2 linked regions of the Paraglaciecola sp. L3A3 genome follow. The protein of the gene in region 2 interacts with the protein of the main gene of each other region in a pairwise test. Links are inferred from orthologs where the notes say so. Each region holds a gene or a part of one and is shown on either strand. Other genes may lie near its edges.

What was found. The genes of interacting proteins can lie anywhere in the genome.
Region 1: the proteins of accC (region 2) and ribD interact in binary tests that used the Escherichia coli proteins (3 or more experiments, as listed by UniProt). The link is inferred for Paraglaciecola sp. L3A3 from one-to-one orthologs.

Annotation. Positions count from the first base shown.
Region 1 is NZ_CP047023.1:3,550,349-3,557,207, forward strand. Bases 1,364-4,221 are described here. They hold ribD (bifunctional diaminohydroxyphosphoribosylaminopyrimidine deaminase/5-amino-6-(5-phosphoribosylamino)uracil reductase RibD), read right to left. Parts: upstream 3,441-4,221; coding sequence 2,286-3,440; downstream 1,364-2,285. Other genes in these bases: ribBA (bifunctional 3,4-dihydroxy-2-butanone-4-phosphate synthase/GTP cyclohydrolase II), read right to left, coding at 1,364-1,503; GQR87_RS14745 (riboflavin synthase), read right to left, coding at 1,578-2,249; nrdR (transcriptional regulator NrdR), read right to left, coding at 3,474-3,923; glyA (serine hydroxymethyltransferase), read right to left, coding at 4,061-4,221. In the rest of the region: ribE (6,7-dimethyl-8-ribityllumazine synthase), read right to left, coding at 1-306; more of ribBA, read right to left, coding at 403-1,363; more of glyA, read right to left, coding at 4,222-5,317; GQR87_RS14765 (Gfo/Idh/MocA family protein), read right to left, coding at 5,460-6,455; energy-dependent translational throttle protein EttA, read left to right, coding at 6,777-6,859. UniProt on the Escherichia coli protein: Converts 2,5-diamino-6-(ribosylamino)-4(3h)-pyrimidinone 5'-phosphate into 5-amino-6-(ribosylamino)-2,4(1h,3h)-pyrimidinedione 5'-phosphate.
Region 2 is NZ_CP047023.1:5,031,782-5,038,322, forward strand. What follows is about bases 1,197-4,024. They hold accC (acetyl-CoA carboxylase biotin carboxylase subunit), read left to right. Parts: upstream 1,197-1,849; coding sequence 1,850-3,199; downstream 3,200-4,024. Other genes in these bases: aroQ (type II 3-dehydroquinate dehydratase), read left to right, coding at 1,197-1,338; accB (acetyl-CoA carboxylase biotin carboxyl carrier protein), read left to right, coding at 1,384-1,836; GQR87_RS22600 (PAS domain-containing methyl-accepting chemotaxis protein), read right to left, coding at 3,254-4,024. Outside these bases: upp (uracil phosphoribosyltransferase), read right to left, coding at 1-611; more of aroQ, read left to right, coding at 904-1,196; more of GQR87_RS22600, read right to left, coding at 4,025-4,654; prmA (50S ribosomal protein L11 methyltransferase), read left to right, coding at 4,780-5,658; hemC (hydroxymethylbilane synthase), read left to right, coding at 5,781-6,541. UniProt on the Escherichia coli protein: This protein is a component of the acetyl coenzyme A carboxylase complex; first, biotin carboxylase catalyzes the carboxylation of the carrier protein and then the transcarboxylase transfers the carboxyl group to form malonyl-CoA.

The sequences.
Region 1 (6,859 bases), 1.5 Mb from region 2 along the record:
AGCTAAGCCCTTGTTACATTCGCCTGCCACAAAATCAAAGTGTGGAGTACCGCCACGAATCACGGCACCTAATGCAATAATTGCATCATACTTATTTTGTTCAGCAAGTTTTTTAGCCACAATAGGCAACTCATATGCGCCTGGCACACGAACTAGCGTAATGTCTTGCTCGTTAACTTCACCGTGTCTTTCTAGTGCATCAATAGCACCTTCAACTAAACTTTCAACCACAAAACTGTTAAATCGAGCAACCACAAGTGCGAATTTTTTACCTGTAGCGCGAACGTTACCTTCAATAATATTCATCTAAAAACCTTACTAGAAAAATCGGCGCGCAGTTTAGCACATCCATAGTTTAAAATATTGCGAAATTTTCAGTTCTATTTGTTATAACAAACAGAGTTAAACTTCTACGTACTCAACCACCTCTAAACCGTATCCAGATAAGGCATGATACTTTTTAGGTTTACTTAATAAGCGCATTTTTTTCACGCCTAAACTAGCTAAAATTTGACTACCAACGCCGACTGTTCTCGACGACCCCTGCCAAGCAGGTGTCACTGGCTGCTCGCCATTATCTTCAGCTTCAAACAATTTCACTTGCGACAACAGATCTTCTTCTTTGCCCAGCACCACCAACACACCGCCATTTTCTGCAATGGTTTTAATGGCCTCAGATAATCCCATACTGCGGGAAACTGAACGTTGAGAGCCCAATAAGTCACTCAAAGAATTTTGTAAATGCACTCTGACTAAAACAGGCTCATCACCTTTGATTTGGCCTTTACACATAGCAAAGTGTACTTGATTGTCGATAACATCTTTATAAGTGACGAGATCAAACTCACCATATTCAGTGGGTAATTTACATTTTGCGACTTGCTGAATAGTGGTTTCATTTAAGTTTCTATATTCAATAAGAGCAGCAATAGTACCTATTTTCAGACCATGTTTAATCGCAAACTGCTCTAATTCTGGACGTCTAGCCATGCTGCCGTCTTCATTTAAAATTTCAACAATGGCAGAAGCGGGTTCACAACCAGCTAAACGGGCTAAATCAATGCCCGCTTCCGTATGCCCAGCTCGGTTTAACACACCGCCTTCTTTACCGATTAAGGGAAAAATATGCCCTGGCTGCACTATATCTTTGGCCTGCGCATTTTTGCCCACTGCGGCTAATACTGTTTTAGCTCGGTCTGCGGCAGAAATACCTGTGGTCACACCTTCTGCCGCCTCAATAGAAACAGTAAAATTAGTGGAAAATTGTGCGCCATTGTTATCTACCATCAAAGGTAGGTTAAGTGCGCGACAGCGTTCTGCTGTCATAGGTAAACATACTAAACCTCTTGCATGTGTCACCATAAAATTAATCGCTTCAGGCGTAACATGTTCTGCGGCCATGATTAGATCGCCTTCATTTTCGCGATCTTCATCATCCATCAAGATAACCATTTTACCTTGACGAATATCTTCAATTATTTCTTCACAGCTATTGAGTAACATAATTCACTTTCTTTATTGACTTGGTAATTGTTAAAACCAATAGGTTTAACGCATTAGGGATAGATTTAAATTTTTTATCTTAAAAAACCATTTTCAGCTAAAAACGCCATACTAATATCGCTTTTAGCATTATCATTTTGCTCTTGTGCTGCTTTGTCACCCATGATTAATCTTTCTAAATAACGGGCAATTACATCGACTTCTAGATTCACTTTAGTGCCCACTTTATAAGAGCCAATAATGGTTTCTTGTAAACTATGGGGAATAAGTGTCAGCAAAAATTTAGCGCCATTCACTTGGTTCACTGTCAGGCTAACCCCATCCACAGTAATTGACCCTTTTTCTGCAAGGTATTTAGCTAATTCATCAGGAGCTTTAAGCCAAATTTCAACATACCGACCCACAGTTGTCACCGACAATACTTGGCCTACCCCATCCACATGACCACTGACTATGTGGCCACCTAAACGGCTGTTAGCTTGCAATGCCTTTTCTAAATTAACTTTATGACCGGCTTTATAGGCAACAAACCCTGTACGCTTAATTGTCTCATGGGACACATCAGCACTAAAACCGTTAGACGACATAGCGACAACCGTTAAACACACACCGTTATTGGCTATACTGTCACCCAGTTTAACGTCGCTCATGTCTAATTTGTTGACGTCTATCGACAACCTAATGTCTTCACCTGTAGGGGTTAAACTTTTGATGACACCTACATCTTCAATAATTCCGGTAAACATAGTCTCTCGATAACTTTATTTTTGATTAACTGAATACTAATTAACTGACTTCTTGTTAAGCAGCGCGGTGATTTTAATATCCTCGCCCACTTGCCTCACATCGGTGATAGACAAATCCACCACCTCTTGCATTGACTCGATAGGTAAAATATCAAAAAGATTTTGACCGGCTGCCCCTATTAATTTGGGCGCTTGGTACAAAATCAATTCATCAACCAGATTATTTTGTAACAAAGCACCTGCTAACTTAGCTCCTGCCTCAACCCAAATATGATTTAATTGCATATCTGAGAGTTTAGACATCACTGCAGGCAAGTCCAATTTGTTATTATTAAAGGGCGCTTGCCATTGCTCGACGTGCTCTGCAAATTCATGTTGACTTACTTGGCCATTAATTAATAACACATCACCTGCTTGATTTTTCTGTATAGACTGCAAACAAACTAAACTGCTAGGTAACTGATTACGGCCATCTAAAATCACCCTTAGGGGTTGGCGCAGATTACCTAGAAGTAAGTCATCGGCGGATAAACCTAACTCGGCATATCGCACGTTAAGTGAGGGGTTATCGGCCATCACAGTACCCGAGCCAGATAAAATAGCGCAGCTTTTTGCTCTATGACGTTGCACATCTTGGCGGGCCATCGGGCCGGTGATCCATTGACTTAAGCCATTTTGCAAGGCGGTTTTACCGTCTAAGGTAGAAGCTAATTTGACTGTTACCCAAGGTTGACCGGTTTTCATTCGTTTAATAAAACCCCGATTAAGTTGTTCAGCAGCAGAGGTTAATAAACCTGTTGCAGTGACAATACCGGCATTTTTTAATTTCTGTACTCCCTCACCTGAAACCAAAGGGTTAGGATCTTCCATGGCAATCACCACTCGGCCAACTTGACTATGGATCAAAGCATCAGCACATGGAGGTGTTCGCCCTTGATGACTACAAGGCTCTAGGGTGACATAAGCGGTTGCACCTTTTGCAAGCTCACCTGCTTGCCTTAAAGCATGTACTTCTGCATGAGCTGTACCGGCTTTGTGATGCCAGCCTTCACCGACAATGTTGCCAGTAATATCTGCTATTACACAGCCCACATTAGGATTAGGCGAGGTCGTAAACTGACCACGTTTAGCCAACTGAATAGCGCGGGCCATGAACTGGTGGTCTAACTTTGAAAATTTTGTCTCTGACATTTAAAACCAATAAATTGAATAATAAGATAAGGCTTAGTCGCCTAAGCGGGCAATCTCTTCGCCAAACTCACGGATATCTTCAAAAGAACGATATACAGAAGCAAAACGCACATAAGCCACTTTATCTAACTCTTTTAAAGCATTCATAATTAGGTTGCCTAAAAATTCACTGCTGATTTCGCGCTCACCAGTGGCCCGTAAAGAAGACTTTAAACGACTAATACATTGTTCAACCTGCTCGGTGCTCACAGGGCGTTTTTCTAATGCCCGTTGCAAACCTGCACGTAACTTATCTTCGTTGAAAGGTTCTCTGGAACCATCCCGTTTAACCACTCTAGGCATTACCAACTCAGCCATTTCAAAAGTAGTAAAACGTTCTTTACAAATTGTACATTCACGTCTGCGTCTAACCTGACTGCCATCAGCCACCAAACGAGAATCAATAACTTTAGTTTCTTGCACAGAACAAAATGGGCAATACATAGTGATTTCTAATTAAAACGGATTAATTCGCCTAAATTAACAAAAATCAGCCTCTAGGCATACAAGATATACAAAAAAAGCCGACACTAGGTCGGCTTTAATAATATGTATATATGTTTTAGCTGATATTTAATTATCTAGCCATAAACAGGGAAAGCTTCACACAAAGCGACAACTTCACCTTTAACACGAGCAATCACAGCTTGATCGTTAATGTTATCCAACACATCACAGATCCAGTTAGCCACTTGTTTTGCTTGCTCTTCTTTAAAACCGCGACGTGTGATAGCCGGAGAACCAATACGTAAACCACTGGTCACAAACGGTGAACGTGGATCATTAGGTACAGAGTTTTTATTCACTGTAATGTTAGCCGCTCCTAGTGCCGCGTCAGCATCTTTACCAGTGTATTCTTTGCCAATCAAATCTAATAAGAACAAGTGATTGTCGGTTCCGCCAGACACAACTTTGTGTCCACGTTCTTGAATAACAGCCACCATAGCTTTGGCGTTTTTCACCACTTGCTGTTGGTACACTTTAAATTCTGGTTGTAACGCTTCTTTAAATGCCACGGCTTTAGCAGCAATCACGTGACACAAAGGACCACCTTGTCCACCAGGGAAAACCGCACTATTTAGCTTTTTATAAATAGCTTCATCGCCACAAGCAGATAGAATCAAACCACCACGAGGACCCGCTAAGGTTTTGTGAGTAGTAGTAGTGACAACGTGTGCATGAGCCATAGGGCTTGGATAAACACCCGCTGCTACTAAACCTGCAACGTGCGCCATATCAACTAATAGATATGCACCTACTTTGTCAGCGATTTCACGGAATTTCTGCCAATCAACAATACCTGAATAAGCAGAGAAACCGCCGATGATCATTTTAGGTTTATGTTCAATGGCCAAAGCTTCAACTTGCGCCATATCGATTTCACCCGTATCTGGGTTTAATCCATATTGAACCGCATTGTAAGTTTTACCTGAAAAACTAACAGATGCGCCGTGAGTCAAGTGACCACCGTGAGCTAAGCTCATGCCTAAAACAGTATCACCAGCATTCAATAACGCCATAAATACAGCTGAGTTAGCTTGTGAACCAGCATGTGGCTGAACGTTAGCATAATCACAACCGAACAATTGTTTAGCACGTTCAATGGCTAGATCTTCAGCAATATCTACGTATTCACAACCACCGTAATAACGTTTGTGAGGATACCCTTCGGCATATTTGTTAGTTAGCTGAGAGCCTTGGGCTTCAAGCACACGTGGGCTGCAATAGTTTTCAGAAGCAATGAGTTCAATATGTTGCTCTTGGCGTAGGTTTTCATGTTGAATTGCTTGGTACAATTCTGGATCGAAATCAGCAATATTCATATCACGTGTAAGCATTAGGTTTCCTCAAAATCAGGGATATATAAAAAGGGAAATAAAACAGCGGTCATTTTAGTGATTTTTACACATTTGTATACTTGCAATCGGGCATGAGAAACAACCAAAAGTTGTAACGCAAACCCGACAGTATTTGTAGACCTTAAAGTGCTTCGATTTCTGCACAAAATTGCAGACCAATTTGTTGACGAACTTCATCCATAATTTGGATAATGCCGATACTTTCATCGTGGGTCATCAAGTCACTAAAATGCTTACCGGCTTGGATACAACGCATTGATTCTTCTATTTGATATTCAAATCCGTTTACTTGATGTGGCATATCAATGGTTTCAACTAAACCATTTAAATCATAGATATGTGCTTGGTCGGTATCCCAAAACATAGCCGGCAACACGATATTGCCGTCTGAGCCAACAATAGTCATGGTATTTGGACAATGGCCTGTAGCTGAACAAGTAAACTGAGAATAACGTCCTGACGGATAATGCATGTTGACCAAAGTACTTTCGTCTATTTGTCTTTCACCTACGCGCCCCATAGCTTGGATCACATTAGGCTGTTCACCAAGCAAAGCTTGACTAACCGCTATGGGATATAATCCCAAATCTAACAAAGCTCCGCCACCTAGTTTAGGATCGTACAAGCGCGTTTCTTTTCTATGTTGAAAAGCAAAACCAATGGTTGAAGTGATATACTGAATATCGCCTATTACACCTTGCTCAATTTTTTCTTTAACCTTGGCTAAACAAGGCATAAACCGAGTCCAAATAGCTTCTTGTAAAAATAAATTTTTTTGCTGAGCGAGTTTTGTCAAAATCTGAATTTGTTGGGTATTGATGGTGGATGGTTTTTCCAACAATACATGTTTACCTGCTTCTAGACATAACTTAGCTTGGGGATAATGAAAACTATGGGGCGTGGCAATATAAATAATATCGATATTTGGATCATTCACCAAGTCTTCATAACTAGTATAAACAGTAGGAACATTATAGGTTTTAGCGAACGCCTGACCCCGTTCAACCGAACGACTCGCTACAGCAGTTAGCTTACCATGCTCTGACTGACTGATTGCTTCAGCAAATGTTTGTGCAATACTACCTGGGCCTAACACTCCCCAATTCATTGTTTTCATATTATTGATGTTTCCTTATGGCTAAGTACCAATTTAATGTCTAATTATTGGCATCTAATAATTAGACATAATTTTTAAAGAAGATAGTTTACTTATATGAATCGATATTAATCAATTATTTAACTTAAATTACTAATTGGAATTGATATCGACAATTGTTTTTAAATGTTTTTCCATTGTTTTTCTATGCACAAGTATTGGCGAATTGGTATTAAATAAACCTAAACACTAGAAATAAACTTAAAACAAAACTACACAATACCTTTTACCCAGCAGGCAGGGTGAATTAAACTATCTAAAATTTATCTAGAGAAACAATAAATGGCACAATACGTATACAGCATGTTACGGGTCGGAAAAGTCGTTCCACCTGGTAAACATATCTTAAAAAATATCTCTTTAAG
Region 2 (6,541 bases):
TTATCACCCGCATCGCCTAAACCAGGCAAGATATAACCTTTGTCATTTAACTTTTCATCAATAGCTGCGGTATAAATATCTACATCAGGGTGCGCGGCTTGCACAGCGGCTAATCCTTCAGGTGCAGCGACTAAAAACAAGCCCATAATTTTTTTACAGCCTTTTTCTTTGAGTAAATCTATAGTGGCGATCAACGTACCACCAGTGGCTAACATAGGGTCAACAATCAAAGCGGTACGCTGTTTGGTATCTTTTACTACTTTATCGAAATAGGCCACGGGTTGCAGTGTTTCTTCGTCTCGATATAAGCCAACCACACTGATTTTTGCGTTTGGGATCAATCTGAGTACACCATCTAACATACCCAAGCCAGCACGCAAAATAGGCACAACAGTAATCTTTTTGCCCTTTATTTTTTGTGTGTTAAGCATTTTTCCGTTCCAACTTTCAATCTTCACAGTTTCAGTAGGAAGATCTCGGGTTGCTTCATAAGTCAGTAAGTTGCCCACTTCGCTGGCAAGTTCTCGGAAGTCTTTACTGCTGATCCCTTTCTCGCGCATTAAGGCTAATTTATGCTGAATTAATGGATGTTCTATTGCGTGAATTGTCATCTAAATACTCATTATAACTAGTTGCAGTGTTAACAAGTGTAATCGAAATTTGTTGTCAGGTAGATATCAGATAATAAAATTACTATTTTACTTTACTCAAAATCACAATATTTATAAACTTTGCGGTAATCTTCGCTGATTCGACCAGTATTTTGCTGTTAAATTCTGTTTACTCACTATAATGGTTTAATTATTGTATTTTTTGTACATTTACTGTACAAATTACAGCGTAATCACTAAATAGTTACTTGCTGAAGGCAAGTTGGGGCTTTTTTATTAACATGGCAATCTTGTGAATTTATTACTGATAAATGGTCCGAATCTCAATATGTTAGGTAAACGTGAACCTGAAACTTATGGTTCACAGAGTCTCGAACAAATTAATGATGAGATAAACCTATATGCCGAAACTCTCGGCATCTCAGTTACTCATGTGCAGTCAAATGCTGAACATGTATTAATTGATACTATCCATAGTGCGTTTCAAAAGATCGACTTTATTGTAATTAATCCTGGAGCATTCACTCATACCAGTGTTGCTTTGCGAGATGCCCTGTTAAGTGTTTCGATTCCCTTTATTGAGGTGCATTTATCGAACGTACATGCAAGAGAACCTTTTAGACAACATTCATATTTATCGGATGTGGCGCAAGGTGTGATTTGTGGCTTAGGTTCACAAGGTTACAAATTTGCTATCGCTGCCGCGAAAAATTTTTTAAAGAAATAAAATCAACAACACTCAGTAGTTGATGACTAGATTAGAGAGAGAATAATGGATATACGTAAAATAAAAAAACTGATTGAGCTGGTGGAAGAGTCTGGCATATCTGAATTAGAAATTACCGAAGGTGAAGAATCGGTTCGCATCCATCGCGGTGGCGCTGCCAGTCAAATGATGGCTCCTATGCAATATGCAGCTCCACAACAACAAGTTGCGGCACCAGCACCTGTTGCTGCGGTTGAAGCCCCAGCTGCTGCCCCGGCAATCACTGGCCATGTTATGAATTCTCCTATGGTTGGTACTTTTTATCGTTCATCTTCTCCTGAAGCAAAACCTTTTGTTGAAGTGGGACAAAAAGTTAATGTGGGTGATACCTTGTGTATTATCGAAGCAATGAAAATGATGAATCAAATTGAAGCTGATAAATCAGGTGTTGTGACACAAATTTTAGTGGACAACCAAGAGCCAGTAGAATTTGATCAACCTATGTTTGTGATTGAATAAAAGGCGTATGACTATGCTTAAAAAAGTCCTTATCGCAAACCGTGGTGAAATTGCTTTACGCATATTACGTGCATGTAAAGAATTAGGCATTAAAACTGTAGCTGTGCACTCAACTGCAGATGAAACGCTTAAACATGTATTGTTAGCTGATGAAACAATTTGTATTGGTAAAGCTTCCGCCACTGAAAGTTATCTTAATATTCCACGAATAATTGCTGCTGCAGAAGTAACAGATGCCGACGGTATTCACCCAGGTTATGGCTTTTTGGCAGAAAACGCAGACTTTGCTGACGCCATAGAAAAAAGCGGGTTTGTGTTTATTGGCCCTACAGCCGAAACCATTAATTTAATGGGTGACAAAGTTTCAGCGATTAGATCGATGAAAGCTGCTGGTGTGCCATGTGTGCCTGGTTCTGACGGCCCATTAGGCCCTGATGAAGAGCGTAATAAAGAATTAGCTCGAGGCATTGGTTATCCCATCATAGTGAAAGCTGCTGGTGGTGGTGGTGGTCGTGGTATGCGTGTGGTCCGTAGTGAAGAAGAATTAATTTCGTCCATCGCTATGACTAAAAGTGAAGCCGGCGCAGCCTTTAACAATGACGTAGTTTACATGGAGAAATTCCTAGAAAACCCACGTCATGTCGAAATTCAAATTTTAGCGGATGGTCAAGGTAACGCGATTCATTTAGGTGAGCGTGATTGTTCAATGCAAAGACGTCATCAAAAAGTAGTTGAAGAAGCCCCAGCACCAGGTATCACTCCTGAAATGCGTGCAAAAATTGGCGCAAGATGTTGCCAAGCATGTGTTGAAATTGGTTATCGCGGCGCAGGTACCTTTGAGTTCTTATTCGAAAATGATGAGTTCTATTTCATTGAAATGAATACCCGTATTCAGGTTGAACATCCAGTATCAGAAATGATTACAGGTGTAGATTTAATCAAAGAACAACTACGTATTGCTTCGGGTCAAAAACTGACTATCAGTCAAGACGATATAGTGGTAAAAGGTTTTGCAATCGAATGTCGTATTAACGCAGAGGATTCAAAAACCTTTATCCCAAGTCCTGGACAGATCACTAAATTTCACGCTCCTGGCGGTTTAGGTGTGAGATGGGATTCGCATATCTATGCTGGTTATACTGTACCTCCATATTATGACTCTATGATAGGCAAATTAATCACTTATGGTGAAACTCGCGATGTTGCCATTGCCAGAATGCGCCATGCCTTAGATGAGTTAGTGATTGGTGGCATCAAAACTAATGTTGATTTGCAAAAGAGCATTATGGCCGATGAGGCTTTTGCTGCTGGTGGCGCTAATATTCATTACCTAGAGAAAAAATTAGGCATGGATGGCCATTAGTTACTTTGTTAACTAATTAAGGTTATTTAAAACAGGGGCTTAAACGCCCCTTTTTTATAGTTGTCGTTTTATTACTTCAACCACTTCTTTTGTGCCTGTACTAATTTCATTAATTGCGTTACCTGTTTGTTCAACTAACCCCATTCCAGCTTTTGAGCTTTCTACAACTATTTCCATTAATTTCACAGCTTCAGACGCAAGATTATTATTTTCTTTCACCACGTTATCTATTTCAGCGGTAGATTTACTGGTTCTCGCTGCTAACTGACGAACTTCATCGGCCACTACAGCAAAACCTCTACCTTGCTCACCAGCTCTAGCTGCTTCTATTGCCGCATTTAAAGCCAATAAATTAGTTTGATCTGCTATTGCTGAAATCGTATTTACAATATTACTAATTTGTTCTGATTGATTGCTAAGAGAATTAATACTAGTGGCCGTTGTAGCTAAACCATTAGAAACTTGAGACATGGCAATAATTGCCTCATTTACTATACCTAAACCTTTTTGCGATATTTGGTCGGTATTCATTAAGGACTCAAATGCAATTTGGCTAGCTTTTTGTGAAGTTATAACAGTATCTGTGATATCGGTGGCAAACTTAACCACTGTAGTTATTTGCCCATCAGCATTAAAAATTGGATTGTAAGTTGCTTCTAGCCAAATTGGCTGCCCCGTTTTATCTAATCTTTTGAACTTACCAGATAAAAACTGCCCTTGGTTTAGGTTCTGCCACATTTCTCTGTATTGGCCAGAGTTAACATATTCAGGGGTGCAAAACATTTTATGATGATGTCCAACAAGTTCTGATTCGGTGTAACCTGTAGTAGTTAAAAAATTATCGTTACATTTTAATATAGTACCATTTAAATCAAATTCTATTACAGCCATTGATCTTCGCACTGAGTTAACCATACTTTTTAACTCTTTCATATGAGTCACAGTATCGGTAACGTCAGAAGCAATTTTTATGACTTTTTCGACTTGTCCAGTACTATCAAAAACTGGGCAATAACTCGCAGCTAACCATATTTTTTTGCCCGATCTAGTAATACGTTCGAACTCTCCCTTCATCGCTTTACCACTGCCAAGGCTTAGCCAAAAATCCCTGTAATCAATGCTATTGATTAATTCAGGTGAGCAAAACATTTTGTGGTGATTACCTACGATTTGCTCAGAGCTATACTCCATAGTTTTTGCAAAATTTTCATTTGCCTTAAGAATATGACCACTGGGAGAAAACTCTATTATTGCCATAGAAGTAGACAAGGCATTTATCATCAAATTTTTAGCAGTCAGTTCACTTTCTTTTTTAAAAAGTTGGTTTTCTAGTTCTTTGTTTTTCTTCTGAAACCACATTAAGTTTTTCTCACATAAAAAAGCATCCACCTTAACAGGTCGGATTTGTATTGGATATAAAACCAAAGTAGTACTATTTGTATATTTTCTAGGCATTAATCCACTTAACGATTTTACATCTATTTAAAATTAACGGTTAAAAAAGAATGATCTGCTCTACAGATTATTATTCATTTAACTAGTGATATACTAACTGACAAATTATTAGCTCGAATATAAAGATGCCTTGGATCCAACTTAAAATTAATCATCAAGCTGAATATGCCGAACAAATCGGTGATATGTTATCGGCAAATGGTGCACAAGCTGTTACTTTTGTCGATGCAAAAGACACTCCCATGTACGAACCCAAACCAGGTGAAGTAATGTTGTGGCCAGACACTCAAGTGGTGGGTTTATACGACGCCAATCACGATATGCAGCGAGTGATTTCTCAATTAGAAAAGTCAAAAATATTAGGTAAAAACTTCAACCACAAACTCGATCAATTAGAAGACAAAGATTGGGAAAGAGAGTGGATGGAAAACTTTCATCCAATGCAATTTGGTAAGCGTTTGTGGATTTGCCCTAGTTGGCGCGACGTACCTGATCCAAATGCAGTAAACGTTATGCTCGACCCTGGTCTTGCCTTTGGTACAGGTACTCACCCAACCACTAGTTTATGTTTAAGATGGTTAGACAACTTAGAATTAAGCCAATCTTTAGTAGTCGACTTTGGCTGTGGCTCAGGTATTTTGGGCATAGCGGCTTTAAAATTAGGAGCTAAACGAGTGGTAGGTATCGATATTGACCCTCAAGCCCTATTGGCTAGCCAAGACAACGCTAATCGTAATAATATAGGCCATATGATTGAGCTTTATTTACCCCAAGATCAACCCGTATTAGAAGCCGATGTAGTACTAGCCAATATTTTAGCTGCCCCTCTCAGAGAGTTAAGAGAAGTCATTACCGCTTATTGTAAACCCGGCGGTAAATTAGTGTTGTCGGGTATTCTAGATAACCAAGCCGAAGAAATTAACCAATTGTATAGCCAAGACTTCGACATGGAACCGATAGAAATTGACGGAGAATGGGCCAGAGTGTCAGGGGTTAAACGTTAAGCACTTAAAAGCCTAATAACAAAACTCTTGCTTACATTTATTTGAGTTCAGGGCTTCACCGGACTCTTGAATTTTCTGTTAATATCAACAACAAATGTTGTCCCTGTAATTTTGGAATTTAGATGTCAAAACGAACAATACGTATTGCTACCCGTAAGAGTGCACTCGCTCTGTGGCAAGCAGATTATGTAAAAGCCGCCTTGCTCAATGCTCATGCAGATTTACAAGTAGAGCTTGTACCCATGAGTACTCAAGGGGATATCATTCTAGATACGCCACTGGCTAAAATTGGTGGTAAAGGTCTATTTATTAAAGAATTAGAAGTGGCCATGACAGAAGGTCGTGCCGACATAGCCGTGCATTCGATGAAAGACGTGCCGGTTGAATTTCCTGAGGGGTTTGGTTTACATGCTATCTGCGAGCGCGAAAACCCTTTTGATGCATTTGTCTCGAATAACTTTGCTAGTTTAGATGCGCTACCTCAAAACGCCGTAGTAGGTACGTCAAGCCTTAGACGTCAATGCCAATTACGTAAGCGTAGACCAGATTTAGTGATCAAAGATTTGCGCGGCAATGTGAATACCCGTTTAGCAAAGCTAGATGCCGGTGAGTACGACGCTATTGTTCTAGCAGCTGCAGGGTTAATTCGTTTAGGTATGCTTGGGCGTATTACTCACGAAATTCCTTTTGATGTGTCTTTGCCTGCTGTTGGCCAAGGGGCTGTGGGCATTGAATGCCGTAACGACGATCAAGAGCTAATTGCATTACTTGCACCATTGAATCATACCGAAACCTCAATTCGAGTTCGCGCCGAGCGCGCCATGAACGCTAAGTTAAATGGCGGCTGCCAAGTGCCTATTGGCAGTTTTGCGGTAATCAATAA